Regions from separate parts of the Paenibacillus sp. B46(2026) genome, predicted to be linked through region 2. Evidence: a T-box and tRNA genes for the amino acid it is inferred to sense, from the RefSeq annotation. Region 2 holds a T-box; the other holds one or more tRNA genes.
The links. A T-box is a leader RNA that pairs with one kind of tRNA and senses whether it is charged. The one in region 2 lies ahead of ileS (isoleucine--tRNA ligase), so its partner is inferred to be a tRNA-Ile.
Positions count from the first base shown of each region.

Region 1: it encodes a tRNA-Ile, which carries the amino acid that the T-box ahead of ileS (isoleucine--tRNA ligase) is inferred to sense. The anticodon was not compared.

Region 1 covers NZ_CM165907.1:349,104-357,347, forward strand. Annotated here, with positions in the region: rRNA gene AC1S8V_RS01660 (16S ribosomal RNA) at 230-1,782, shown strand; rRNA gene AC1S8V_RS01665 (23S ribosomal RNA) at 2,149-5,076, shown strand; rRNA gene rrf (5S ribosomal RNA) at 5,159-5,275, shown strand; tRNA gene AC1S8V_RS01675 (tRNA-Ile) at 5,335-5,408, shown strand; tRNA gene AC1S8V_RS01680 (tRNA-Ala) at 5,443-5,518, shown strand; tRNA gene AC1S8V_RS01685 (tRNA-Asn) at 5,520-5,595, shown strand; tRNA gene AC1S8V_RS01690 (tRNA-Ser) at 5,599-5,690, shown strand; tRNA gene AC1S8V_RS01695 (tRNA-Glu) at 5,707-5,778, shown strand; tRNA gene AC1S8V_RS01700 (tRNA-Val) at 5,785-5,860, shown strand; tRNA gene AC1S8V_RS01705 (tRNA-Met) at 5,881-5,954, shown strand; tRNA gene AC1S8V_RS01710 (tRNA-Asp) at 5,981-6,058, shown strand; tRNA gene AC1S8V_RS01715 (tRNA-Thr) at 6,083-6,158, shown strand; tRNA gene AC1S8V_RS01720 (tRNA-His) at 6,256-6,331, shown strand; tRNA gene AC1S8V_RS01725 (tRNA-Gln) at 6,343-6,417, shown strand; tRNA gene AC1S8V_RS01730 (tRNA-Lys) at 6,427-6,502, shown strand; tRNA gene AC1S8V_RS01735 (tRNA-Leu) at 6,512-6,599, shown strand; tRNA gene AC1S8V_RS01740 (tRNA-Gly) at 6,608-6,682, shown strand; tRNA gene AC1S8V_RS01745 (tRNA-Arg) at 6,689-6,765, shown strand; tRNA gene AC1S8V_RS01750 (tRNA-Pro) at 6,782-6,855, shown strand; tRNA gene AC1S8V_RS01755 (tRNA-Gly) at 6,868-6,938, shown strand; gene AC1S8V_RS01760 (hypothetical protein) at 7,206-8,066, opposite strand; gene AC1S8V_RS01765 (LysR family transcriptional regulator) at 8,195-8,244, opposite strand, start outside.
Region 2 covers NZ_CM165907.1:4,589,615-4,597,858, reverse strand. Annotated here, with positions in the region: gene AC1S8V_RS20630 (YlmH family RNA-binding protein) at 1-461, shown strand, start outside; gene AC1S8V_RS20625 (DivIVA domain-containing protein) at 609-1,118, shown strand; T-box leader at 1,176-1,467, shown strand; gene ileS (isoleucine--tRNA ligase) at 1,890-4,988, shown strand; gene AC1S8V_RS20615 (DUF5665 domain-containing protein) at 5,154-5,510, shown strand; gene AC1S8V_RS20610 (TraR/DksA C4-type zinc finger protein) at 5,531-6,268, opposite strand; gene lspA (signal peptidase II) at 6,488-6,982, shown strand; gene AC1S8V_RS20600 (RluA family pseudouridine synthase) at 6,975-7,937, shown strand; gene AC1S8V_RS20595 (LL-diaminopimelate aminotransferase) at 8,048-8,244, shown strand, end outside.

The DNA of each region.
Region 1 (8,244 bases), 2.6 Mb from region 2:
GCTTGCAAAGTTGGTTCGGAAGTGTTATGATATAAAAGTTGCTGAAGAGAACGACATTCGGTAACAAAACAAGTTTGATCTTTGAAAACTGAACAACGAGTGAGTGAACATTCTGCTTGCAGAATGAACGCGAAAGTTGGAAACAAGCCTTGGCTTGGATCGACTGGAGCACAAATGAGATTTTTAATCTCGTCAGATTCAAAATGAGCTTATCGCTCTTTTCAATACTTTATTGGAGAGTTTGATCCTGGCTCAGGACGAACGCTGGCGGCATGCCTAATACATGCAAGTCGAGCGGAGTTGATAGGAAGCTTGCTTCCTGGATACTTAGCGGCGGACGGGTGAGTAACACGTAGGCAACCTGCCCTCAAGTTTGGGACAACTACCGGAAACGGTAGCTAATACCGAATAGTTGTTTTCTTCGCCTGAAGAGAACTGGAAAGACGGAGCAATCTGTCACTTGGGGATGGGCCTGCGGCGCATTAGCTAGTTGGTGGGGTAACGGCTCACCAAGGCGACGATGCGTAGCCGACCTGAGAGGGTGATCGGCCACACTGGGACTGAGACACGGCCCAGACTCCTACGGGAGGCAGCAGTAGGGAATCTTCCGCAATGGGCGAAAGCCTGACGGAGCAATGCCGCGTGAGTGATGAAGGTTTTCGGATCGTAAAGCTCTGTTGCCAGGGAAGAACGCTTGGGAGAGTAACTGCTCTCAAGGTGACGGTACCTGAGAAGAAAGCCCCGGCTAACTACGTGCCAGCAGCCGCGGTAATACGTAGGGGGCAAGCGTTGTCCGGAATTATTGGGCGTAAAGCGCGCGCAGGCGGTCATTTAAGTCTGGTGTTTAATCCCGGGGCTCAACCCCGGATCGCACTGGAAACTGGGTGACTTGAGTGCAGAAGAGGAGAGTGGAATTCCACGTGTAGCGGTGAAATGCGTAGATATGTGGAGGAACACCAGTGGCGAAGGCGACTCTCTGGGCTGTAACTGACGCTGAGGCGCGAAAGCGTGGGGAGCAAACAGGATTAGATACCCTGGTAGTCCACGCCGTAAACGATGAGTGCTAGGTGTTAGGGGTTTCGATACCCTTGGTGCCGAAGTTAACACATTAAGCACTCCGCCTGGGGAGTACGGTCGCAAGACTGAAACTCAAAGGAATTGACGGGGACCCGCACAAGCAGTGGAGTATGTGGTTTAATTCGAAGCAACGCGAAGAACCTTACCAGGTCTTGACATCCCTCTGATCGGTACAGAGATGTACCTTTCCTTCGGGACAGAGGAGACAGGTGGTGCATGGTTGTCGTCAGCTCGTGTCGTGAGATGTTGGGTTAAGTCCCGCAACGAGCGCAACCCTTATATTTAGTTGCCAGCACTTCGGGTGGGCACTCTAGATAGACTGCCGGTGACAAACCGGAGGAAGGTGGGGATGACGTCAAATCATCATGCCCCTTATGACCTGGGCTACACACGTACTACAATGGCCGGTACAACGGGCTGCGAAATCGCGAGATGGAGCCAATCCCAACAAAGCCGGTCTCAGTTCGGATTGCAGGCTGCAACTCGCCTGCATGAAGTCGGAATTGCTAGTAATCGCGGATCAGCATGCCGCGGTGAATACGTTCCCGGGTCTTGTACACACCGCCCGTCACACCACGAGAGTTTATAACACCCGAAGTCGGTGGGGTAACCGCAAGGAGCCAGCCGCCGAAGGTGGGATAGATGATTGGGGTGAAGTCGTAACAAGGTAGCCGTATCGGAAGGTGCGGCTGGATCACCTCCTTTCTATGGAGAATCGTTTCCCGCGTGGAAACATTCAAATCAGCAGGTTCTAAGAACCTGCGACAGCGATTCATTTCGGTCCGTCACTTCGGTGTGGATGAAATGAAGAGCACAAGTAACTCACTCGTTGCTCAGTTTTGAGAGCTCAAACTCTCAAACAGCTTGCTTTTGCATGGAGCTTGTTCTTTGAAAACTAGATATCGAAACGAAACAAATGCGAATTAGAACATTCCTTTTTAGCTGAACTTGTGTAAACAAGTTTCAATAAAAACGGTAGTTAATTGCTTTTGCGATGGTATTGAATGGGAGTGACTTTTGGCTTTGCGTAAGCAAAACAAGGGAAGCGAGCAGTCAAAACCGGAGCAATATGGTTAAGCTACTAAGAGCACACGGAGGATGCCTAGGCGCTAGGAGCCGATGAAGGACGTGGCGAACAACGAAACTGCCTCGGGGAGCTGTAAGCAAGCTTTGATCCGGGGGTGTCCGAATGGGGAAACCCAGCTGGGGTAATTTCCAGTTACTCACAACTGAATACATAGGTTGTGCAGAGGCATACCAGGGGAACTGAAACATCTAAGTACCCTGAGGAAGAGAAAACAATAGTGATTCCGTCAGTAGCGGCGAGCGAACGCGGAGAAGCCCAAACCAGAGAGCTTGCTCTCTGGGGTTGTGGGACGTCTCACATGGAGTTACAAAGGAACCGGTTAAGCGAAGAGGTCTGGAAAGGCCCGCCAAAGAAGGTAAAAGCCCTGTAATTGAAAGTTGGTTCCCTCCGAGACGGATCCCGAGTAGTGCGGGGCACGTGAAACCCCGTATGAATCCGGCAGGACCATCTGCCAAGGCTAAATACTTCCTAGCGACCGATAGTGAAGCAGTACCGTGAGGGAAAGGTGAAAAGCACCCCGGAAGGGGAGTGAAATAGAACCTGAAACCGTGTGCTTACAAAAAGTCAGAGCCCGTTTTAGGGGTGATGGCGTGCCTTTTGTAGAATGAACCGGCGAGTTACGTTCCCGTGCAAGGTTAAGGTGAAGAGCCGGAGCCGCAGCGAAAGCGAGTCTGAATAGGGCGAGTGAGTACGTGGACGTAGACCCGAAACCGGGTGATCTACCCCTGTCCAGGGTGAAGGTGCGGTAACACGCACTGGAGGCCCGAACCCACGCATGTTGAAAAATGCGGGGATGAGGTGGGGGTAGCGGAGAAATTCCAATCGAACTCGGAGATAGCTGGTTCTCCCCGAAATAGCTTTAGGGCTAGCCTCGGAAAACAGAGTCGTGGAGGTAGAGCACTGATTGGGTGCGGGGCCCGCAAGGGTTACCAAGCTCAGTCAAACTCCGAATGCCATAGACTTACTTCCGGGAGTCAGACAGTGAGTGCTAAGATCCATTGTCAAAAGGGAAACAGCCCAGACCATCAGCTAAGGTCCCCAAGTGTGTGTTAAGTGGGAAAGGATGTGGAGTTGCACAGACAACCAGGATGTTGGCTTAGAAGCAGCCACCATTGAAAGAGTGCGTAATAGCTCACTGGTCGAGTGACTCTGCGCCGAAAATGTAACGGGGCTAAACACACCACCGAAGCTATGGCTTGATGCTTTGCATCAGGGGTAGGGGAGCGTTGTGTTGGGGTTGAAGGTGTACCGTAAGGAGCGCTGGACACAACACAAGTGAGAATGCCGGTATGAGTAACGAAAAGATCAGTGAGAATCTGATCCGCCGAAAGCCTAAGGGTTCCTGAGGAAGGCTCGTCCGCTCAGGGTAAGTCGGGACCTAAGGCGAGGCCGAAAGGCGTAGTCGAAGGACAACAGGTCGAAATTCCTGTACCACCGTAAGCCGTTATGAGCAATGGGGGGACGCAGTAGGGTAGTGACGCGGACTGATGGATGTCCGTCTAAGCAGTAAGGCTGATGTGTAGGCAAATCCGCACATTGTAAGGCTGAGCTGTGATGGGGAGTGAAAATTACAGTAGCGAAGGTCATGATCTCACACTGCCAAGAAAAGCCTCTAGCCAGGTGATGGTGCCCGTACCGCAAACCGACACAGGTAGGCGAGAAGAGTATTCTAAGGCGCGCGGAAGAACTCTCGTTAAGGAACTCGGCAAAATGACCCCGTAACTTCGGGAGAAGGGGTGCCCCGGTAGTGTGAATAGCACGAGGGGGCCGCAGTGAAAAGGCCCAAGCGACTGTTTAGCAAAAACACAGGTCTGTGCGAAGCCGTAAGGCGAAGTATACGGGCTGACGCCTGCCCGGTGCTGGAAGGTTAAGGGGAGTGGTTAGGGAGCAATCCCGAAGCTGTGAACCGAAGCCCCAGTAAACGGCGGCCGTAACTATAACGGTCCTAAGGTAGCGAAATTCCTTGTCAGGTAAATTCTGACCCGCACGAATGGCGTAACGACTTGGGCGCTGTCTCAACGAGAGATCCGGTGAAATTTTAATACCTGTGAAGATGCAGGTTACCCGCGACAAGACGGAAAGACCCCATGGAGCTTTACTGCAGCTTGATATTGAATTTGGGTACGATCTGTACAGGATAGGTGGGAGCCTTTGAAACGTGAGCGCCAGCTTGCGTGGAGGCAACGTTGGGATACCACCCTGATCGTATCTAGGTTCTAACCTGGTACCGTAAACCGGTGCGGGGACAGTGTCAGGTGGGCAGTTTGACTGGGGCGGTCGCCTCCTAAAGAGTAACGGAGGCGCCCAAAGGTTCCCTCAGAATGGTTGGAAATCATTCGAAGAGTGCAAAGGCATAAGGGAGCTTGACTGCGAGACCTACAAGTCGAGCAGGGACGAAAGTCGGGCTTAGTGATCCGGTGGTACCGCATGGAAGGGCCATCGCTCAACGGATAAAAGCTACCCTGGGGATAACAGGCTTATCTCCCCCAAGAGTCCACATCGACGGGGAGGTTTGGCACCTCGATGTCGGCTCATCGCATCCTGGGGCTGAAGTAGGTCCCAAGGGTTGGGCTGTTCGCCCATTAAAGCGGTACGCGAGCTGGGTTCAGAACGTCGTGAGACAGTTCGGTCCCTATCTGTCGTGGGCGTAGGAAATTTGAGAGGAGCTGTCCTTAGTACGAGAGGACCGGGATGGACGTACCGCTGGTGTACCAGTTGTTCCGCCAGGAGCACCGCTGGGTAGCTATGTACGGAAGGGATAAACGCTGAAAGCATCTAAGCGTGAAGCCCCCCTCAAGATGAGATTTCCCAGTATGTAAGACCCCTTGAAGACGACGAGGTAGATAGGCTGGGGGTGGAAGTGCAGCAATGCATGGAGCTGACCAGTACTAATCGGTCGAGGGCTTATCCAAATATGCAAGTTCTAAATCGCAGGTTTCGTTTCGAATCTAGTTTTCAGAGAACAACACTCTGACATGTAAGCTAAGCTATGCGTTTGGTGGCGATGGCGGAGGGGTTCCACACGTACCCATCCCGAACACGACCGTTAAGCCCTCTAGCGCCGATGGTACTTGGACCGCAGGGTCCTGGGAGAGTAGGACGCCGCCAAGCGATTTCCCTTTGGGGTATTTTTTTTGCCCCCCTTGCCAAGGAATAAGGGATATATATTAGGGCCCTTAGCTCAGTTGGTTAGAGCGCACCTCTGATAAGGGTGAGGCCGGTGGTTCGAGTCCACCAGGGCCCATAGCAAGACCACAACAAGAAATACAACAGTGTATGGGGCCATAGCTCAGCTGGGAGAGCGCCTGCCTTGCAAGCAGGAGGTCAGCGGTTCGATCCCGCTTGGCTCCACCATTCCCTGATAGCTCAGTTGGTAGAGCACTCGACTGTTAATCGAGTTGTCACAGGTTCGAGCCCTGTTCGGGGAGCCATATGGAGAGGTGTCCGAGCTGGCCGAAGGAGCACGATTGGAAATCGTGTAGGCGTCACAAGCGTCTCGAGGGTTCGAATCCCTCTCTCTCCGCCAGATATTTTTTTAGCAAGGCCCGTTGGTCAAGGGGTTAAGACACCTCCCTTTCACGGAGGTAACAGGGGTTCGAATCCCCTACGGGTCATAATATGGAGGCTTAGCTCAGCTGGGAGAGCATCTGCCTTACAAGCAGAGGGTCGGGGGTTCGATCCCCTCAGCCTCCACCATATAATTTATTTTATAACGACGCGGGGTGGAGCAGCCCGGTAGCTCGTCGGGCTCATAACCCGAAGGCCGCAGGTTCAAATCCTGCCCCCGCAATTAACTTTCCTTTGAGAAAGTACTATGGAACCGTGGTGTAGTTGGCCTAACATGCCTGCCTGTCACGCAGGAGATCGCGGGTTCGAATCCCGTCGGTTCCGCCATTTTTTAAATTAAATATACACCGTGCCGGTGTAGCTCAACTGGTAGAGCAACTGACTTGTAATCAGTAGGTTGGGGGTTCAAGTCCTCTCGCCGGCACCACTTTTAGTATTTACATCTGAATTTGTAATAGAATGTATATTACAAGTAAAGTTGTTAATACTAAGATATTCTTAGTGGATGAATGGCTTACTCTATGGCGGTCGTGGCGAAGTGGTTAACGCACCGGTTTGTGGATCCGGCATTCGGGGGTTCAATTCCCCTCGATCGCCCCATGATTTTTTAATGGGGATTAGCCAAGCGGTAAGGCAACGGACTTTGACTCCGTCATGCATAGGTTCAAATCCTATATCCCCAGCCATTTCATTATGAGTCATTAGCTCAGTTGGTAGAGCACCTGACTTTTAATCAGGGTGTCGAAGGTTCGAGCCCTTCATGACTCACCATTATATTTTGCGGTCGTGGCGGAATTGGCAGACGCGCACGGTTCAGGTCCGTGTGGGCTAACCCCCCGTGGAGGTTCGAGTCCTCTCGACCGCACCATATATTTTGCGGACGTGGCTCAGCGGTAGAGCATCGCCTTGCCAAGGCGAGGGTCGCGGGTTCGATTCCCGTCGTCCGCTCCAATATTTGCGCCCTTAGCTCAGCTGGATAGAGCGTTTGACTACGAATCAAAAGGCCGGGAGTTCGAATCTCTCAGGGCGCGCCATTATTTTCATAAGTATCGGGATGTAGCTCAGCTTGGTAGAGCACCTGGTTTGGGACCAGGGGGTCGCATGTTCAAATCGTGTCATCCCGATTTTTTTATTTTGCGGGTGTAGTTCAATGGTAGAACTTTAGCCTTCCAAGCTAATAGCGTGGGTTCGATTCCCATCACCCGCTTCCTAGTAACGTATAGAAGAGCCTTTGCTTATAGCAGGGGCTCTTTTGTTTGAGCCTATAAGAAGAGGTGATTCTCTAAAAATCAGGGTTTAATGTGAGTAGACAACTCGGAGATGATCAGGTGAGATAAGTAAAAATCTCAACTGATGATAAACGTAGAATTACTTAAATAATTGATTTCATTTCATTCACTACGCAAAAAAGACAAGCTCCTCTCCTACGATGTATACAGGAAGAGGAACTTGTCTTTTTTGTTATAGCTAGTGATTAGTATCTTTCCAGAATGGTCTGTGTTTTCAATCCATCGGCAGGAATCAGCCAGTTGTTGTTCTCCAGCAATTGCAGCAGTTGGGTACGCAGTCCGGATACGGCTACAGCATCATCGGTTTTGAAAGAGACTTCTACGATATTCTCAATACCTGTACCTGCTGCGTTGCGGATTGGCCATACTTCGAGCGTAAGTTCTTGACCATTCCATGTACCTTCATAACGTTGGAATGTGATTGGGCCATATGCACGGGATTGAGTCAGTTGCTGCTTGCCCCAGTTGGAGGCAGACCAGTTTTTCAATTTGCCCGGAAGCTTGTCCAATAACATGTTTAAGGCTTCTTGCTCCGAAGGAAGTTGAACACCTGTCGCTTTGGTATCGACTTTTTTGGTGTTGGAGAAACTCAGCGTTTGTTTGCCGTATCCCCAATCGATTTCAGCCTCGTAATTATCATCCGATTTATCGAATCCTTCTTGGTTAGCCAGTGTCAGCGCTGCGTTGATATCGCCATTGATCACAGGGTAGCGTTTTTTATAAGTCAATTCGTAATTGTTCTTGTCATCCTTTTTGCGAAAACGAACATTCCATCCTTGCTCATCCAGTCCATGCGCACTGGTGTCAAAGTACTCTACGTTAATGTTTCTTGGCGTGGAACTCAGGCCGAGGGTCTGAATCACTTCACTGCGTGGTGTCCCATCTGTATTCAATACAAGTTCCGGCTTGGCCAGAAACTTCACTTCATAAGCAGGAACGGCATTGGCAGCAGCGGAAGCCTGGGGTGCTTCCAGAAACGTCAGTCCACTTCCCAATGTTACGATGCTCAGCATGAATGAGGCGGTTACCTTTTTCCACTTTTTCAAAACCAATCACTCTCCTAATCTGGATTAACGTACAGATCCCACTTTATCGTCCGAGTATCTGAAAGCGATTAACGGGGAGTGCACATTGCGTTAATCCTGCATAGATTTGATGAATGGCAAACGATAGTTTATAGAGGATCAAGGCAATCAGCCATGGAAAATGGGGAAGCCGGGTGAC
Region 2 (8,244 bases):
ACTATATGGGTTCCCTGCTCGGGCTTGGGATGAAACGTGGAAAGATCGGAGATATCCAAGTGCTGGAGGACGGTTGCCATACAGTGGTGGCGGCGGAAACCGGCGCTTTTTTATCGCTTCAACTGAATCAGGTGCATCGGTTACATGTGTTCACAGAGTTACTTCCTTTGGATCAAATGCGATGGTCGGAGAACAAACTGGAGACGATGGACATTACGGTCGCTTCTCTTCGTTTGGATGGAATCTGTGCAGATGTGTATCGGCTTAGTCGCAGTAAAGTGCTGGTGCCGATCAAAGCCGGTCGCTGCCGAGTGAACTGGAAGGTTGAGGAAGATCCCTCCAAATCGCTAAAAGCGGGTGATGTCGTATCCATTCAGGGATTTGGCCGTTTCAAGGTTATGGAACAGGATGGGATGACTAAAAAAGGGCGCTGCCGAGTGAAAATCGGCAAATTTGCCTGAGTCTGTTGCAGGAAAATCCGCTTTCTTGTCGAAATGTTTATCATAAAGGTGTAGAAAATACGCGGTGTATCCGATATACATTAAGTCAAAGATTTATGCTGCAAACCTTCTCTGGACGGGAAGGAACTTTTACAGGAGGTGGACAGCATGCCATTAACGCCGCTGGACATACACAACAAGGAATTTTCCCGACGTTTGCGCGGGTATGACGAGGATGAAGTCAATGAATTCCTGGATCAAGTCATCAAAGATTACGAAGGCGTCATTCGCGAGAACAAAGAGCTGAGCAATCAGTTGCTGTCCGTTCAGGAAAAACTGGATCATTTTGCCACGATTGAAGAGACACTTAGCAAAACGATCATCATTGCGCAGGAAGCCGCTGATGATGTGAAGGGTAATGCCAAGAAAGAAGCACAGTTGATCGTGAAGGAAGCAGAGAAGAATGCAGACCGAATCGTGAACGAATCGCTGGGTAAATCGCGTAAAATTGCTTTGGAAGTGGAAGAACTGAAAAAGCAGGCATCGATTTACCGTGCACGTTTCCGCACGCTTGTTGAAGCGCAGCTTGAACTGTTGACTCAGGATGGTTGGGAAGTGCTGGAGAGCCGGGAGCAGGAAGTGCGTGACCGTGAGCGGGAGATGAAAGAAATTTATTAGTCTGTCGCCTGGTTGACTTTTGTCTGCAAAGAGGCTATAACTATATTCATAATGAATAGTGATTCCATGACGGGTTCAGTACGTTATGATCTCATCCCTCAGAGAGTTGGTGGTTGGTGCAAACCAATGGATGAGTTATAGCCGAATATCTCCCCGGAGAAGTGACGCTGAAGCGGTGTACTTGAGTGCCGTGTGTAAGCCGAACCGTAAGCCGTACGTTATAACGGCACCCTGCGGTAGTATAGCGGGGCATAAGCGCTGTTGATGACAGAGCATACCCAGCTTGTCTGGATGTGGTTTGTGATGAACAGAATTAGGGTGGTAACGCGAGTATAGCCTCGTCCCTTTCCAGGGACGGGGCTTTTTTGTGTCCAAAAAAGGCGAACGTGCATGAGGCCCGAAGGGACCTCAAGGAGAGAGCCCACGCCGGGAGAGCGAAGCGCCCGGCAAACGGGTTTCGCCAAGGCGAACGTACATGAGGCCCGAAGGGACCTCAAGGAGAGAACTGCCCGCCGGGAGAGCGAAGCACCCGGCACACGGGTTTCGCAGTAAGGCCATGCGGCGTTCACGCAGTGAACAGCCGCAGAATGGCTGCACTTCGCACATCCCCCCTCGCCCATACGCGCCACCAATCCGTCACCGACAACCCATCCTGGGTGTCCAGAGGGCGGAGCGCCTATGGGGTCCCCCTTGGCAAGGGGGATTTAGGGGGATTGAAACGCTTTTTGTGGACGGTCCACAATCCAACCAAAGAAAGGGAAGTTGATCATCATGCAACGAGTTGACGTCAAAGAGAAGGCACGTGCCAGAGAATTACGCGTGTTAGATAAATGGAAAACGGAGAACACATTCAAAAGATCCATCGAAAACCGGGAGGGCAAGCCAAACTTCGTATTTTATGAAGGGCCGCCTACAGCAAACGGAAAACCGCATATCGGTCACGTACTGGGACGCGTAATCAAGGATTTCGTTGGACGGTATAACACGATGAAGGGTTACCGTGTCGTTCGTAAAGCGGGCTGGGATACACATGGTCTGCCGGTAGAACTGGGTGTACAGAAGAAGCTCGGCATCTCCCATAAGTGGGAAATCGAAGATTACGGCGTGGAGAAATTCATTAACGAATGTAAAGCGAGCGTATTCGAGTACGAGCAACAATGGCGTGATCTGACGGAAGGTATCGGTTATTGGACGGATATGGATAACCCGTATATCACTCTGGATAACAACTACATCGAGAGTGTATGGAACATCCTGGCGACGATCCACGAGAAAGGACTGCTGTATCGTGGTCACCGTGTGAGCCCGTATTGTCCATCTTGTCAGACGACACTGAGTTCCCATGAAGTTGCACAAGGGTACAAAGACGTCAAAGACCTGAGCGCTACAGCGAAATTCAAATTGAATGACAGCGGAGAATTCGTACTCGCCTGGACGACGACGCCTTGGACACTGCCTTCACACGTAGCACTTGCCGTGAATCCGGATATGGACTACTCCCGTGTACGTCAAGAGGATGAAGTGTACATCATGGCTACCAATCTGGTTGAGAAAGTGATGAAAGATACCAAAGGTGAGTATGAAATCATTGGTGCATTGAAAGGTGCCGATCTGGTTGGCAAAACGTATGATCCTCCGTTCAACTACGTACAGGCTGAGAAAGCTAACATCATTTTGGGTGCAGGTTTTGTAACGGATGCAAGTGGTACGGGTATCGTACACATGGCTCCTGCCCATGGTGAAGATGACTACCGTGTATGCCGTGAGAATGGGATCAGCTTTGTGAACATGGTGGACCTGGAAGGCAAATTTGTCGCTGAGGTTACTGATTTTGCCGGACGTTTCGTGAAGGATTGTGATATTGATATCGTGAGATATCTGTCCGAGAAGGGACGTTTGTTCAGCAAAGAAAAATATGAGCACAGCTATCCATTCTGCTGGCGTTGTGATACACCGCTTCTGTATTATGCGATGGACAGCTGGTTTATCCAAACAACAGCCATCAAGGACCAACTGATTGCCAACAACAGTGAAGTGGACTGGTACCCGGGTCATGTTCGTGAAGGTCGTTTCGGGAAGTTCCTTGAAGATCTGGTGGATTGGAACATCAGCCGTGACCGTTATTGGGGAACTCCACTGAACATCTGGGTATGTGAGGAGACTGGCGAACAATTTGCTCCACACAGCATTGCTGAATTGCGTGCTCGTGCGGTAGGAGACGTGCCTGAGAATCTTGAATTGCACAAACCATACGTGGATGACGTTAAAGTCATGAGCTCTTGTGGCAAATATGAAATGAAACGTACACCGGAAGTGATTGATGTCTGGTTCGACAGCGGTTCGATGCCGTTTGCCCAGCAGCACTATCCATTTGAAAATAAAGAAGTGTTCGAACAGCAGTATCCTGCAGATATGATCTGTGAGGGAATTGACCAGACACGCGGCTGGTTCTACAGCTTGCTGGCAGTTTCTACCCTTTTGACAGGCAAAGCGCCTTATAAAGCGGTTATGGCTACAGGTCACGTTCTCGACGAGAACGGACAGAAGATGTCCAAATCCAAAGGTAACGTTATCGATCCTTGGGAAGTGATTGAAGAATACGGTACAGATGCATTCCGCTGGGCATTGCTGTCTGACAGCGCACCGTGGAACAGCAAACGTTTCTCCAAAGGCATCGTAGGCGAAGCGAAATCCAAAATGGTGGATACACTGGTCAACACCCATGCATTCCTGACGCTTTACGCGACCATTGATGGATTTGATCCACAGGAGCATCCGTTCCAACTGTCCGCTCACAAGCTGGATCGCTGGATTCTGTCGAGACTGAACAGCCTGATTCTAGTTGTAGAAAAAGCGCTGTTGGTTAACGACTATCTGAACTCTTCCAAAGCGATTGAAGCGTTTGTTGATGAGTTGAGTAACTGGTACATCCGTCGTTCCCGTGACCGGTTCTGGGGAAGTGGCCTGACAGAGGATAAATTGGACGCTTACCGTACATTGACTGAGGTACTGGTGACTACTGCGAAGCTGGTTGCTCCATTTACTCCGATGCTCGCAGAGGATATCTATCTGAACCTTGCTACAGGCGAGAGTGTGCACATGGAAGACTATCCGGTAGCCAATGAAGCGCTGATTGATGCAGGACTGGAACAGGATATGGAGACGGCTCGCCGTGTGGTTGAACTTGCCCGTAACGTACGTAACGAAACAGGTATCAAGACACGTCAGCCGCTGTCCGAATTGATTGTATCCCTGGATAAAGGCTTTGACCTCGCAAGTTATGAAGAGATCATCAAGGAAGAGATCAATGTGAAGGGAATCCGTACGGAGCATAATGATGCGGAATTCGTTGACTTTACATTGAAGCTGAACCTGAAGGTCGCAGGTAAAAAATACGGCAAAAACGTAGGTTTCCTGCAAAACTTCTTCAAGGGAATGTCCGCAGATGAGACACGTAAAGTGGTTTCGGAAGGTGTGCTGAACATCGTTTCTCCGGAAGGTGAAGAGCTGCAAGTGACGAACGAAGAATTATTGGTCGATAAACAGGCCAAATCAGGTTTTGCTTCAGCATCAGGCTACGGTCTGACGGTTGCGCTCAATACCGAAATCACGACAGCATTGGAACAGGAAGGCTGGGTCCGTGAAGTGGTTCGTGCTGTGCAGGATACCCGGAAACGACTGGACTTGCCGATTGAGAAAAGAGTACGTTTGACACTGGATGTGGATGCATCCCTTCAGGAAGCTATTCAGGCGTTTGATGATGTGTTGCGTGAAAATGTTCTCGTAACCGAAGTGACATTTGGCTCGAATGAGTCCATGGAACGCGTTGAAGCCGGAGGCAAATCGATCGGTATTTACATCGAAGCGTAATTCGGAGCATGTCCCATCCAATTAGGACAGAATATAGAGTATAAACAAACGAGCCGCAGAGGCAGGGACATATTCCCTGTATCTGGGCTCGTTTGTTTTTTAAGCAAAAAGGCAATGATTCTATAGTGCAGTCAATCTATATTTATCAAAGGAACTGACCAAAATATGAGCGAACATGACAAGCAAACCGCATCCACTTCACAATCAACATCAGATAATCTGAATTCGCATGACAAAATTGAAGAGTTGCATACCCTGACCAACCGACTGGCTAATGAACTGGAACGTTCACGGATTGCGCAATACACGGAACTTTTGAACAGGCCCTGGAAACTGGTTGGACTTAACCTGTTATCCGGAGCCGCACGAGGTGTGGGGATCGCAATTGGGTTTACCTTTTTCGCAGCAACGATCATCTACGTTTTACAGCTACTTGGGGCGCTTAATCTTCCTATTGTTGGGGATTACATCGCTGATATTGTTCGAATTGTACAACGGCAGCTGGAACTGACCACCTACTGAGGAACATGTGCAATGGAAACTTAATACGTCTCATCCGGCTCGTTATCCGGTTCCAGCAGGCCGTCACCTTCGCGATTCTTCAAATACTGCCGATATTGACGATTGCGCACGATGGATACATCATGACCGTAGATATCTGTTGCAACAAAGCTTTCGTATGCTTCAACACAACCTTCCACTTCATCTGTGGCTTCAATAGCCATAACGTCGTAGCTGTCAATATCACGTCCTTCAGCCATGGCTGGTGAATTTGATGTGCCCCAGCTCTCAACGATCTGCCAGGCGTCCTCGCCATCGAAGCCATTTTGGTCATCACGTTCGTCCAGACTTGTTCGACCAAATGCCGGGGCGAGGAACTCTTCTTCTACAGGGCGGTTTTCGGAGACAACCGTTTCCGGTTGATGTTGTTTGCAATATTTAGTGTAGGGCACAGCTTCCATGCGTTCATACGGAATGGGCTGCTGGCAGACCGCACATATACCATAATGTCCTTCTTCAATGGAGTGCAGGGCAGAATCGATTCTCTCCAATTGGAATTCATCATGTTCCAGCAGGGAAATATCTTTCTCGCGTTCATACACCTCTGTGGCGATGTCACCAGGATGATTATCAATCGGTGATAGTTCACCTGTCTGGAGCTTAAGGGAGTCTCCAAGGCCATAATGTTCGTTTTCCGACAGTCTATGTTCAATATCGCGCTTATCGGTCATCAATTGGGAACGTAAAAATTGCAGCTGTTCGGCAGTAAAATGCGACATGGTTTTCCCCTTTCTATTCCGTATGGAATCCGGATTTTGACTCTATTGTAGGATGTACCATTAAGGACAGGATTACAGAAGGGAAATGTTATCGTTTTTGCCATAAGCGTAGCAACACAGCGCGCCGTGGACGATTTCCAAACAGCTGTGCTACAATAAACAAGTCTGGCGTAAGCCTGGTATCGTTTGGAAAAGACAAGAACGGAGTGACAAACAAACGTGGTGTATTATATCCTCGCTTTTATCGTATTTTTATTGGATCAGGGAACCAAGTTCCTGATTGCAACCCGGATGGAACTCAGAGAAGAAATTCCGGTCATCGGCAATTTCTTTGTCATCACATCACATCGTAATTCAGGTGCAGCTTTTGGCATTCTGCAAGACCAGCGTTGGTTCTTTATTGTGGTTACGGTGATTGTAGTCGTTGCCTTGATTTGGTATTTGCAAAAGGTAAAAGATACCCCGCACAAATTGCTGCCTGTGGCGCTTAGTTTAGTGCTGGGGGGAGCGATTGGCAACTTCCTTGACCGGGCCTTGACCGGAGAAGTTGTGGATTTTGTACAGCTTAACTTTGGAAGTTACACGTTTCCCATTTTTAACATCGCCGACTCGGCAATCTGTATCGGTGTAGCGTTGATCATTGTGGAGACGTTGCTTGAAGGACGGCGCGAAAAAGCAGCCGCTAAGATTGAGGGGAATGAACATCATGAGTAATCCGAATGAGGAACAGATCAACGACGAAGAACTAATGAATGGCAATGAGCGTATGGAATGGACCGTTGCCGCTGAACATAAGAAAGAACGAATTGATAAATATATTACGGAAGCTGTGGACAACGTATCTCGCTCCCAAGTTCAATTGTGGATTGGAGACGGGTTAGTTACGGTAAATGGTGCTGTAGTCAAAGCCAATGCCAAGTTATCCGAAGGTGATCTGATTGAACTACAGATTCCTGAACCAACTTCTGTGGAGATCATTGCCGAAGATATTCCGCTGGAAGTGGTATATGAAGACAGTGACTTGATTGTGATTAATAAGCAGCGTGGTCTTGTGGTTCATCCAGCACCAGGACATACGTCTGGCACGCTCGTCAATGCGCTCATGTACCACTGCAAAGACCTTTCGGGTATCAATGGGGAATTGCGCCCGGGTATTGTGCATCGCATTGATAAGGATACGTCTGGCCTGATTATGGCTGCCAAGAACGACCGTGCGCATGCCTCGCTGGCTGCTCAGTTGAAGGACCATACGGTGAACAGACGTTATATCGCGCTCGTTCATGGTCATCTTAATCATGATCAAGGGACCATTGATGCACCGATTGGACGAGATACCAATGACCGCAAAATGTATACGGTCACGGAACGCAACAGTAAACATGCTGTTACGCATTTTACCGTTACGGAGCGTATCAATGACTACACCTTGCTGGAATTGAAACTGGAGACAGGACGTACCCACCAGATTCGGGTTCACATGAAATTTATTGGTCATCCGCTTGTCGGAGATCCCACGTATGGACGGAATAAAGGGATTAAAATGCAAGGACAGGCTCTTCATGCTGCCATTCTTGGATTCGTGCATCCGACTACGGGAGAATACCTTGAATTTACAGCTCCGCTTCCGCAGGATATGGAAGACGTGCTTGCTTCACTGCGCAGTCGTTAACAGCTCCAAGAAAGTACAAATGTTCGGATACTTTGTCCATGGCTTTGAATACGCAAATGCTTCATATTAAAGTGTAGAAATTTGCGTCAAATGAGGAGATGAACAACGTTATGAGTATCGATAAATATCAAGAAACTTACATTCAGACTAATTTTGCCGACCGTATCGGTGGCTCCAACTATGGTAAAGACACGAACATTTATAAATTCGAGAAGATCAAACGCGCCAAAGCTTCGGCCAAAAAAGATTTTCCTGATGTGGAACTGATTGACCTTGGTGTAGGTGAACCAGACGAGATGGCTGATGC